3 regions of the Sporosarcina sp. P3 genome follow, and region 3 is predicted to be linked to each of the others. Evidence: riboswitches for the same ligand, from Rfam matches in the RefSeq annotation. Region 3 holds a riboswitch; each other region holds the start of a gene.
The links. A riboswitch is a leader RNA that binds a small molecule or an ion and turns the genes downstream of it on or off. The one in region 3 is predicted to bind thiamine pyrophosphate.

Region 1 (3,286 bases), on a different contig from region 3:
TAACACAATGCCCCTAGGCCAGATTATATAGCCTAGGGGCGTTGTATTATCTAACAGGTATTTCTTGAAAGTCAATGCGAATGAATTTACCTGTTTCAGCTGAATAGGTGACACTCACAATCACACCGAACTCCCGCCCTTCCTCTTTTAACCAGAGCTGAAACTTCTCCACACTGGTAACTTGCTTTGAGTCGGTTGCGAGATGCAAATAATCCTTGATATCTGCATGAGGATATTTGAGCATCGTTTGCTTGATAGCGAGTCTTGACCATTTGGCATATGCCGGTACTTCCACTTTACTAAATGCAGTAAATGGCGGATCACCAATGCCCGAGCCACTTGTCAATAAAACGCCAAGTGCCAAGCTTATTTTCGCAAAGATGGCGCACACCTCCTTCAAGAATAGCATGCGCTGTTTATAGTCAATCAATTCTAAAAATAAATATCACAAAAGTTATCTGATATTTTTCTTGTTTAGGTTGTCATCGTCTGCTCTTCCTGCACACCAGGCCACATTTGTTTTGTATACGCCATATCCCAGAACATATACTCGTAACGAGTCGTATTAAGGAAAATTTCCTCTAATCTAAGTAATTCTGATTCAGGTTTTCCTTCTGCAGTTTCATCCATTAATTCTAAGCACCAAGTAGCCAACTCTCCGAAATCTTCTGATGAGTACATGCGAACCCAGTCACCATACAAAGGATGATTCAACGCTTTCGGCAACTCAGCCAGCTCTTTGCCGATCTCCCAATAGCTCCACGCACACGGCAATAATGCAGCGACAACTTCCGCTAACGAACCGTTTTGACTGACATGCAGCATATAGTGCGTATATGCCAGGACAATTGGAGACGGCTTTGCATTCTCAAGTTCTTCTTCTGTAATGCCAAAACGAGCTGCGTATTTACGATGAAGCTCCATTTCTGTGTTTAATGTACCGTTAAGCAACGCAGCGAATTTCCCCATCATCTCGACGTCGGTCGCTTTCATCGTGCCTACAGCAAACACTTTCGCATAGTCAATTAAATACAAATAGTCTTGCACCATATAAAAACGAAACTTCTCTTGATCTAGCGTGCCACTGCCAATCTCCTGAACAAATGGGTGGCTATGATTCTGTCTCCAAATCGGTAATGTCTTCTCTAACAAACGCTCAGTGAACTTCATGTATACTCTCCCCTTTTTCGTAGTAAATGAAAAAACCACTTCTTGACCAGAAGTGGCGGAGAGACATCACAGAGCACGAAAATAGGCTACGTAACATCAGCACCACTTCCTTACGCCGGTATGAACCGGATCAAGTTAAAGGGTTAAAGCAAAATGCTTCTCTCAGCTCCGTAGAGCACCCCTAGCGGTAACGACTATTTCATTTGTATATCCATTGTAGGCATATCTTGTCAGAGGAGTCAAACAAATTGAGATTATTTTGACAAGAGACACGCAGTATTCATTTATTATTCTAGATGATCTTTTAGCTTTTTCTGAACATCTTCTTCTATTTTTTTCACGCGTTCATCTTTTAGTTTACGTCTTGGTTTAGGATGAAACCATTCAATTTCACCATTAATAAAAGTTCCTTTAAACTCTTCACCCTGAATCTTCAATTTAAATATCTGAAGTGGTCGGGCTTGATTGCTGCTAATCGAACGTTCGATTTCAATATTATCCGCTTCATTCCGAATCCCTTGCTCAGATAACAACTCCAACACTTTATCCTCTATGGCAATTATTTCTTCTTCACCGACATCTTGCTTGGGATGTGGATGGAGCCAATGAATTTCACCATCGTGATAGTCACCCTTATACTTACGACCTTCCAAGATGAGCTTAAACTGAATTCGCTCGTAATGCCTGTCTTCAAAAACCTTTTCCGCTTCAAAGTCGTCTACCACAGGAACCACCTCCAAAAATAGTATCAAGTCTTTTATCTACAGAATAGCTCATCTTACTTCATCCACTACTACTAATTCAAGTGATCTAGCCCGAACTTTTATTTCCCAGTCGTTCAAATTCATTTATAAATTCCTCTTCAAAAAAGTTAATTTAAATACATCTCAGCAATAGGTTGTTGTCAGACCAATCATAGTGCCAAGACACTTGAAATAAAACCAAAATCAAGTGAAAAATTGATGATCACGGTCAGCCTAATAGCCGTTCGATCTATGATCACTTTGCTCATTATTAGCCTGCATAACAAATTCCCACTGGTGTAACGACCTTATTACAGCTATTACTACTATACACAGTTGAGCTTATACACTCAAAACACTAATAATTCTACTTGGATTGATATCAGGGTACAGCTTATGAAATGTCTTCACTCTCATGTTTAATGATACCCTGATTTCTGTTTTTCAATCATTTGAAATGGCACGCTAACTATTTTGTTGTACTGGTACCTAAGTGGTTCGAAGACATTCCAATGCGCGAACTAGAAGTCATATAGTTATTTGTGTAAAAGTAGTCTGTTTTACGAAAAAACCCAACAACTCTTCAGAATTGTCGGGCCGTTTTTAGTACTTTCTTAAAAAACTTGGTTTCGTTTGATACCATTCGTCGCTAATCAAATGGTGACAGACTGAAATAATCCGCTCTATGACTTGCGTCTGGTTTGCTAATATACGGATGGTGAAGCCCGGAACAGCAAGCTTAGATAATCCAAATGTAAATTCTCCAGCTTCTTGTTGAATCGTCTCATATAGCCGATCCAATAAAGCATCACTTGTTTTTTCTCCAACGACAATGAACGAACCTAAATGTGTGTACCCTTCCATAAAGCCTAACCCATTCATATGCTGAGATGCTGGATGAAGTTTAATATGGTCAAAGGCAACTAGTTGTTGTTCCATATAAATCTCCGTTTTCAAACGAAGCATATCGTAGCTGAATTTTTCTCCTTCCGGCGACCAGCCAGGAGTTAAAATATCGGAATATAACAATGTTGCGCCCTTTTCCATATATATACTATTCTTCTGATAACTACTAGCATCTTTGTATGCAATAATTGCATCTGGTAAGTACTCTAGATAACTGTCTTTCTTCATATGAAAGATTGCCTCTTGGTACACTTGCTTGGTGGGCGTTTTGTATACTTTTGTCGCCGATTGAGTTGTCAATGTCAGCTTCGCTTGTTCACCAAGCGTAACTTTCATTTGATACCGATCCCCATCTAAATAGCCACCGCCAGGATTCAATAAATAATAGCATGGATAATTATTATTATTGAAATAGACAGGGCGCATCACTTTAAACGCACCCTGAAAGTAGACACTTTTTGCCACGG
Region 2 (3,286 bases), on a different contig from region 3:
TGTCATAACTCCATTCACTCCTCATTATAGATAGATTTCAGCACCGGATTTTTTAAATTCTTCAGCCTTCTCCTTCATGCCTTTTTCCAGTGCTAACTTCTCTTCTAAACTGTTTTCATCTGCATATTTTCTAATGTCGTGTGAAATTCGCATACTGCAAAACTTGGGTCCACACATCGAACAGAAGTGAGCGATTTTTGCTCCTTCAGCCGGTAACGTTTCATCATGATATTCCATCGCGCGTTCAGGATCCAAACTTAAATTAAATTGATCTCTCCAACGGAATTCGAAACGGGCTTTTGATAAAGCGTCATCGCGTTTTTGTGCATTCGGATGGCCTTTTGCTAAATCAGCTGCATGGGCTGCGATTTTATACGTTATGACGCCTTCACGTACATCATCTTTATTCGGTAAACCGAGATGTTCTTTAGGCGTTACATAGCATAACATGGCCGTCCCGAACCAACCGATCATAGCCGCACCAATAGCGGATGTGATGTGATCGTAGGCAGGAGCAATATCTGTCGTCAAAGGACCGAGTGTATAGAAAGGTGCTTCTTGGCATATCTCCATTTGCTTATCAACGTTTTGCTTAATTAAATGCATAGGCACATGTCCTGGACCTTCTACCATGACTTGCACATCATGGGTCCAAGCAATTCTTGTAAGTTCTCCAAGTGTTTCAAGTTCAGCGAATTGTGCCTCGTCATTGGCATCAGCAATGGAGCCGGGACGTAATCCATCTCCTAATGAAAAGGCAATATCGTACTGTTTCATAATTTCACATATATCTTCAAAGTGTGTGTACAGAAAGCTTTCTTTATGATGCAACATACACCACTGGGCCATAATAGAACCACCTCGTGAGACAATTCCAGTCACGCGATGAATGGTCATGGGAATATAACGGAGCAGAACACCCGCATGGATTGTAAAGTAGCTGACACCTTGCTCTGCCTGCTCGATCAATGTGTCGCGGAATACTTCCCATGAGAGGTCCTCGACTTTGCCATTTACTTTTTCCAACGCTTGGTATAATGGAACCGTACCCACTGGAACAGGGGAGTTGCGAATGATCCATTCACGTGTTGTGTGAATGTTCTTTCCGGTTGATAAATCCATGATGTTGTCTGCGCCCCAACGTGTAGCCCATGTCATCTTTTCTACCTCTTCAGCAATGGATGAGGAGACAGCAGAATTTCCGATATTCGCATTAATTTTCACATGGAATTTACCTCCGATAATCATCGGTTCCGCTTCTGGATGGTTAATGTTAGACGGGATAATTGCCCGTCCTCTCGCTACTTCATCCCGTACAAGTTCAGGCGTCACATTTTCACGGATGGCAATAAACTCCATTTCAGGTGTAATAATACCTTTGCGCGCATAATGCATTTGCGTAACATTCATGCCTTTTTTTGCTCGTAATGGTTTTCGTTTCAACAATGGAAATTCTGCATCTTTTTGCATGTGTTCCATTGAACGATAGCCATTATCCTGTGGCTTCACTTGTCTGCCGTCATATTCTTCTACATCATTTCGTTCCACTATCCAGTTCTTTTTGATCATTGGAAGTCCTTTTTTAATATCTACTTGATAACCTGCTTCCGTATATTTCCCGCTTGTATCATAAACACGGAAAGGTTCATTCGCTATTTCGCCTTGATCAGTTAGAGTCGGTGATAGCTCAATTTCGCGCATCGGTACGAGTATGTCTGGACGACTTCCTTGTACGTAAACCTTTCTACTGGCCGGAAAACATTCATGGATCTGGATTTCTTCTTTCTTCTCTTGCATGTTGTCATCGTCTCCTTTTGAGGGGTGACATGACTCGGTTCAAGGAAAGGGAATCGGCAACAAAAAAGACCAGTTCCATAAATAGGACCTGGTCTTCAAAACGCAAAAATACGCGTCGCTGATAAAATGAAAACTTCCCTACGCTGGTACGAGCCAGATCAGGTCCAAAGAGTCCGGAATGCGTGTACTATCATTCCATCTCAGTCCAATTACGTTGGACACCCCTAGTTATAGTATTTAATTGTGTGAACAGGGATAGTCTATCATATCTTATCTAACTTTTAAAGAGTTTTTATACTTATAAATTCCATAGATACCGTTATTTACATGATACCCATGTTATTTAAGGAAGTAGAAATGTAAGATCAGGAAGATCTGGTTTGTAGAACTGGTTCAATGCACAGGCTATTTTAATAAAATCTTTTTACTACCACTTAAAAGAGCAAGTAGAGTTGGGAAGTAGATTCATGTGCATGACTTGTAGGATGCATAAGTAGTGATGACGTGAGATAATCAAAATGAAAAAATAATAGAAGGGAGGATTCCTGGTGAAGAGTGTACATCGTATAAAATATGAGTGACTGGACAGGATGATTGCAATGGAGATGTAGAGTCAAATACATATTGTAATATTCATCATTGTGCTTGTCATGAAGTGCATCAAGTATGCAGGATTTGAACCAATTATTTTATGCTAGACATGACCTACTTACATACAGCTAATTAATCATTTTATTCCTATGGAGGAGGTAACAACTACATGATCTATGTTTTACTCATTATTGGATTTGTATTATTGATCAAGGGAGCCGACTTTTTTGTAGATGGTTCTTCCAATATCGCAAGGCTGCTGCAAATCCCACCTATTTTAATCGGGCTCACGATTGTAGCACTCGGAACGAGCTCACCCGAAGCAACGGTCAGTATTATAGCCGCATTAGGCGGAAATGCGGACGTTTCTGTCGGGAACGTAGTGGGAAGTAATATATTTAATATTACTATGGTTGTCGGCATAGCGGCATTTTTGTTCCCGTTGAAGGTACAAAGCGAAACGATCCGTAAAGAGATTCCATTCACATTATTAGCAAGTATAGTGATGTTAGTATTGATGAGTGATATGGCACTGCAAGGCTTCAGCAGCAATGTAATCACGCGTAGTGATGGAATGATTTTCTTAATATTCCTTTCGATCTTTATGTATTATGTGATTGAACTTGGCCTCAGAAGCCGTCAAAATGCCACGCTTACACAAGCGACAGGGAACGTGAAGTGGGGGAAGAATATACTCATTACTCTAGTCGGATTGGCTGCGATTATATTCGGAGGAGATTTAGTTGTCGATAATGCTACGAAAATCGCTTATTCTCTTGGCATGAGTGAAACGTTGGTCGGTCTGACAATCATCGCAATCGGTACTTCTCTACCCGAATTGGTTACGTCGATTTCAGCTGCTTTGAAAAAGGAAAGTGAAATCGCTTTAGGAAACATT
Region 3 (3,286 bases):
CGGATGTAGAGGGACAGCAACTCGCAGCCGGCAACCGAAAGCTGATGGTTTTACAAGGGGTACCTATTTCTCCAGACATCGAAGCCTATGCATCCAAACGAGAAAAAGCAGGCAATACGGCTGTGTTCATTAGCATTCGTGGAGAAATCGCAGGTATTATTTCCATTGCGGATCAAATCCGTCCGGAAGCCGCAGCTGCTCTCGCCAAACTACGACAAAATGGGATTAAACAAATGATTATGCTAACGGGCGACAATGTTCATACAGCTCGCCTAGTCGGTGAACAACTTGGTCTCGACAATGTCCATGCAGAGTTGTTACCCGAAGAGAAAGTAGCAGCTGTACAAAAATTGAAAAAGCAAGGACACCGAGTCGCTATGGCGGGTGACGGAATCAATGACGCGCCTGCCATTGCCACTGCAGATATTGGGCTCGCGATGGGTAAAGGCGGAACCGACATTTCCATGGAAACAGCGGATATCGTCTTGATGGCGGATCGACTTGATCAATTCGCCCATGCGTATGCCTTATCGAAAGCAACGGTTAACAATATGAAACAAAATACATTTTTCGCAGTTGGCACAGTATTCCTCCTGTTAATTGGCGTACTGCTAGGCAAAGTCTTCCTAGCATCCGGAATGCTCGTCCACGAAGCGAGTGTACTCCTTGTCATATTGAACGCCATTCGATTAATACGCTATACTAGTGACAGAGCGTCCAATCGAAAGGTAAACGAGGTGAAAGTGAATGAGTCAGCAGCCCCACAATAACACGACCGATCATAGTATGTGTGTATCGCTTGTTCCACTGTTCAATCACTTGGAAACAGATCAGATGAAGCGCATTGTAGAACTCGCACGAAGCACCCCCTATCCACGGGGGAAAATTATTTACAACGAAGGCGACCGCTCCGAAGGCCTGTATATCTTGCATAAAGGACGAATCAAAGTATACCGTCTGTCGGAAAACGGAAAAGAGCAGATCGTACGAATTTTAGAACCGGGAGATTTCACGGGCGAGCTATCGTTATTTGATGCCAAACCTCATGACGCCTATGCAGAAACACTCGAACCCGTAGAATTATGCGTCATTCAACGAGACCAAATGCAACAACTGCTGCAAAAGCATCCCGCGATTTCATTGAAAATGTTGGAGGAATTCTCCTCCCGCCTCGGCCGGACAGAACAACGGGCAGCGCGAATCGGCATGGAATCTGCAGAAACGCGGATCGCCCTTTACCTGGCCGATTTATCAGAAGAACAACGTCAATTGAAAGTCGAATTACCAATGAGTCGCAAAGACCTTGCCTCTCACCTCGGAACGACACCCGAAACGATCAGTCGAAAATTAACTGTCTTCGAAGAGTCTGGTTGGATTCGACAATCCGGCATGAAAACGGTGGAAATTCTTGATTTGGATGCTTTGTTACTGTTATAAAAGAAATCCTTTTCATTCCACCGCGCACATGATACGCTAGTTCTGAAAACCAAATATTTTGACCATTAGGGGAATCCTTTACAAGGACTGAGAAAAGAGTGTGGCTCTGAAACCCTTATTACCTGAACAGGCTAGCACCTGCGGAGGGAAGTGGCGAGTCGTTCCGTAAATATTTCTGTCGACATTTCTACCACTTTCCGATTCAGGAAGTGGTTTTTTCTATTGGAGGTGAATGAATGAAATTACTTGGCGTGACCGACGACCGTCTTTCGGTTGAGGAACTAACACTACACTTGCAACAAACAGCACCGTATCTTGATGCCATTATTTTGCGGGAAAAGTCCAAGACAGATGAACAGTTGGAAGATTTGATCACACGTCTTGCAAGCAGTGGATTTTCACTCGACCGGCTCATTCTACACGCTAGACCTCACCTGGCGAGCAGGTTGAACATCAAAAAAGTGCAACTGACTAGTTATGGCATGTCGTTACGGGATGCACAACGGAAATTTCCCAAGCTCACTTTCGGTTGCTCGATTCATTCATCGGCAGAAGCAAAAGAAGCTGTGCAAGAAGGAGCGGACTGGCTCTTATACGGCCATGTTTTCGAAACGAATTCGAAGCCCGGACTCCCAGCACGCGGAACGGAAGAATTGTTTTCTATTGCAGAGCGTAGTCCGATTCCTGTGTATGCAATTGGCGGAATTCAGCCGCATCACTTGCTCGACTTACAGCGAAACAACGTAGCAGGTGCGGCCGTATTATCCCCTATGCGTTCACTAAACGTCTTACAAGGTTATAGAAAAGGAGTGGTATCTAGTGGAGAAAGTGATTGACCTGAACGGTAAGTCGTATTCCGTCGTTCCGGAAGTAGGGACGATCCAGCAGTTACTTGAGCATTTAGGACTTGGTGATCGTATTTTGATTGTAGAGAAAAACAAAGAGATTTTGCAGAAAGAGTACTACGATGCACCGATTATGGACCGAGATCAAATTGAAATCATACATTTTGTAGGAGGCGGATGAAGATGTTAAAAATTGCAGATAAAGAATTCTCTTCACGGTTATTACTAGGTACAGGGAAATACCCTTCATTTGACATACAAAAGCAAGCTGTTGCGGTGTCGGAAGCAGAAATCCTGACGTTTGCGGTACGACGCATGGATATTTTCGAAAAATCACAACCCAATTTCCTCGAGCAACTAGATTTAACGCGCTATACATTGCTACCGAATACGGCAGGAGCGAATACAGCAGAAGAAGCCGTACATATCGCACGTCTCGCCAAAGCATCCGGACTATGCGACATGGTAAAAGTTGAAATCATCGGGTGTAGCCGTTCATTACTCCCTGATCCCGTGGAAACATTACGTGCGTCTGAAATGCTGTTAGAAGAAGGCTTCATTGTATTACCTTATACGTCAGACGATGTGGTGCTCGCGAGAAAACTATGCGAATTAGGCGTTCACGCTATCATGCCAGGCGCTGCGCCAATCGGTTCGGGCAGAGGCATTCTGAACCCACTGAATCTATCATTCATCATCGAGCAATCCAATGTGCCCGTCATCATTGACGCTGGCGTCGGCTCGCCAAAAGACGCGGCTTTTGCGATGGAACTCGGAGCAGACGGTGTATTGTTGAATACGGCAGTATCCGAAGCCGCCAATCCTATCATGATGGCGGAAGCAATGAAGTTGGCGATCGAAGCGGGACGTCTCGGTTATAAAGCTGGGCGTATGCCAGTGCGTGACTATGGCGTAGCTAGTAGTCCAACTGAAGGGCTTGTGACGAATTGATTAGTAAATATTCTCGGCAAGAGCTGTTTGCCCCCATCGGACCAGTTGGTCAA

Region 1: linked by a shared signal. The riboswitch ahead of tenA (thiaminase II) and the one ahead of CSV61_RS10305 (thiamine phosphate synthase) in region 3 are both predicted to bind thiamine pyrophosphate.
Region 2: linked by a shared signal. The riboswitch ahead of thiC (phosphomethylpyrimidine synthase ThiC) and the one ahead of CSV61_RS10305 (thiamine phosphate synthase) in region 3 are both predicted to bind thiamine pyrophosphate.

The regions. Positions count from the first base shown of each region.
Region 1 is NZ_PDZE01000003.1:95,474-98,759, forward strand. Features, by position in the region: gene CSV61_RS04730 (DUF3889 domain-containing protein) at 47-391, opposite strand; gene tenA (thiaminase II) at 475-1,170, opposite strand; TPP riboswitch at 1,261-1,363, opposite strand; gene CSV61_RS04740 (YheE family protein) at 1,458-1,895, opposite strand; gene CSV61_RS04745 (urease accessory protein UreD) at 2,517-3,286, opposite strand, start outside.
Region 2 is NZ_PDZE01000001.1:355,166-358,451, reverse strand. Features, by position in the region: gene thiC (phosphomethylpyrimidine synthase ThiC) at 25-1,797, opposite strand; TPP riboswitch at 1,916-2,033, opposite strand; gene CSV61_RS01765 (calcium/sodium antiporter) at 2,558-3,286, shown strand, end outside.
Region 3 is NZ_PDZE01000007.1:67,627-70,912, forward strand. Features, by position in the region: gene CSV61_RS10295 (heavy metal translocating P-type ATPase) at 1-770, shown strand, start outside; gene CSV61_RS10300 (Crp/Fnr family transcriptional regulator) at 748-1,437, shown strand; TPP riboswitch at 1,495-1,603, shown strand; gene CSV61_RS10305 (thiamine phosphate synthase) at 1,674-2,273, shown strand; gene thiS (sulfur carrier protein ThiS) at 2,257-2,463, shown strand; gene CSV61_RS10315 (thiazole synthase) at 2,460-3,233, shown strand; gene CSV61_RS10320 (ThiF family adenylyltransferase) at 3,230-3,286, shown strand, end outside.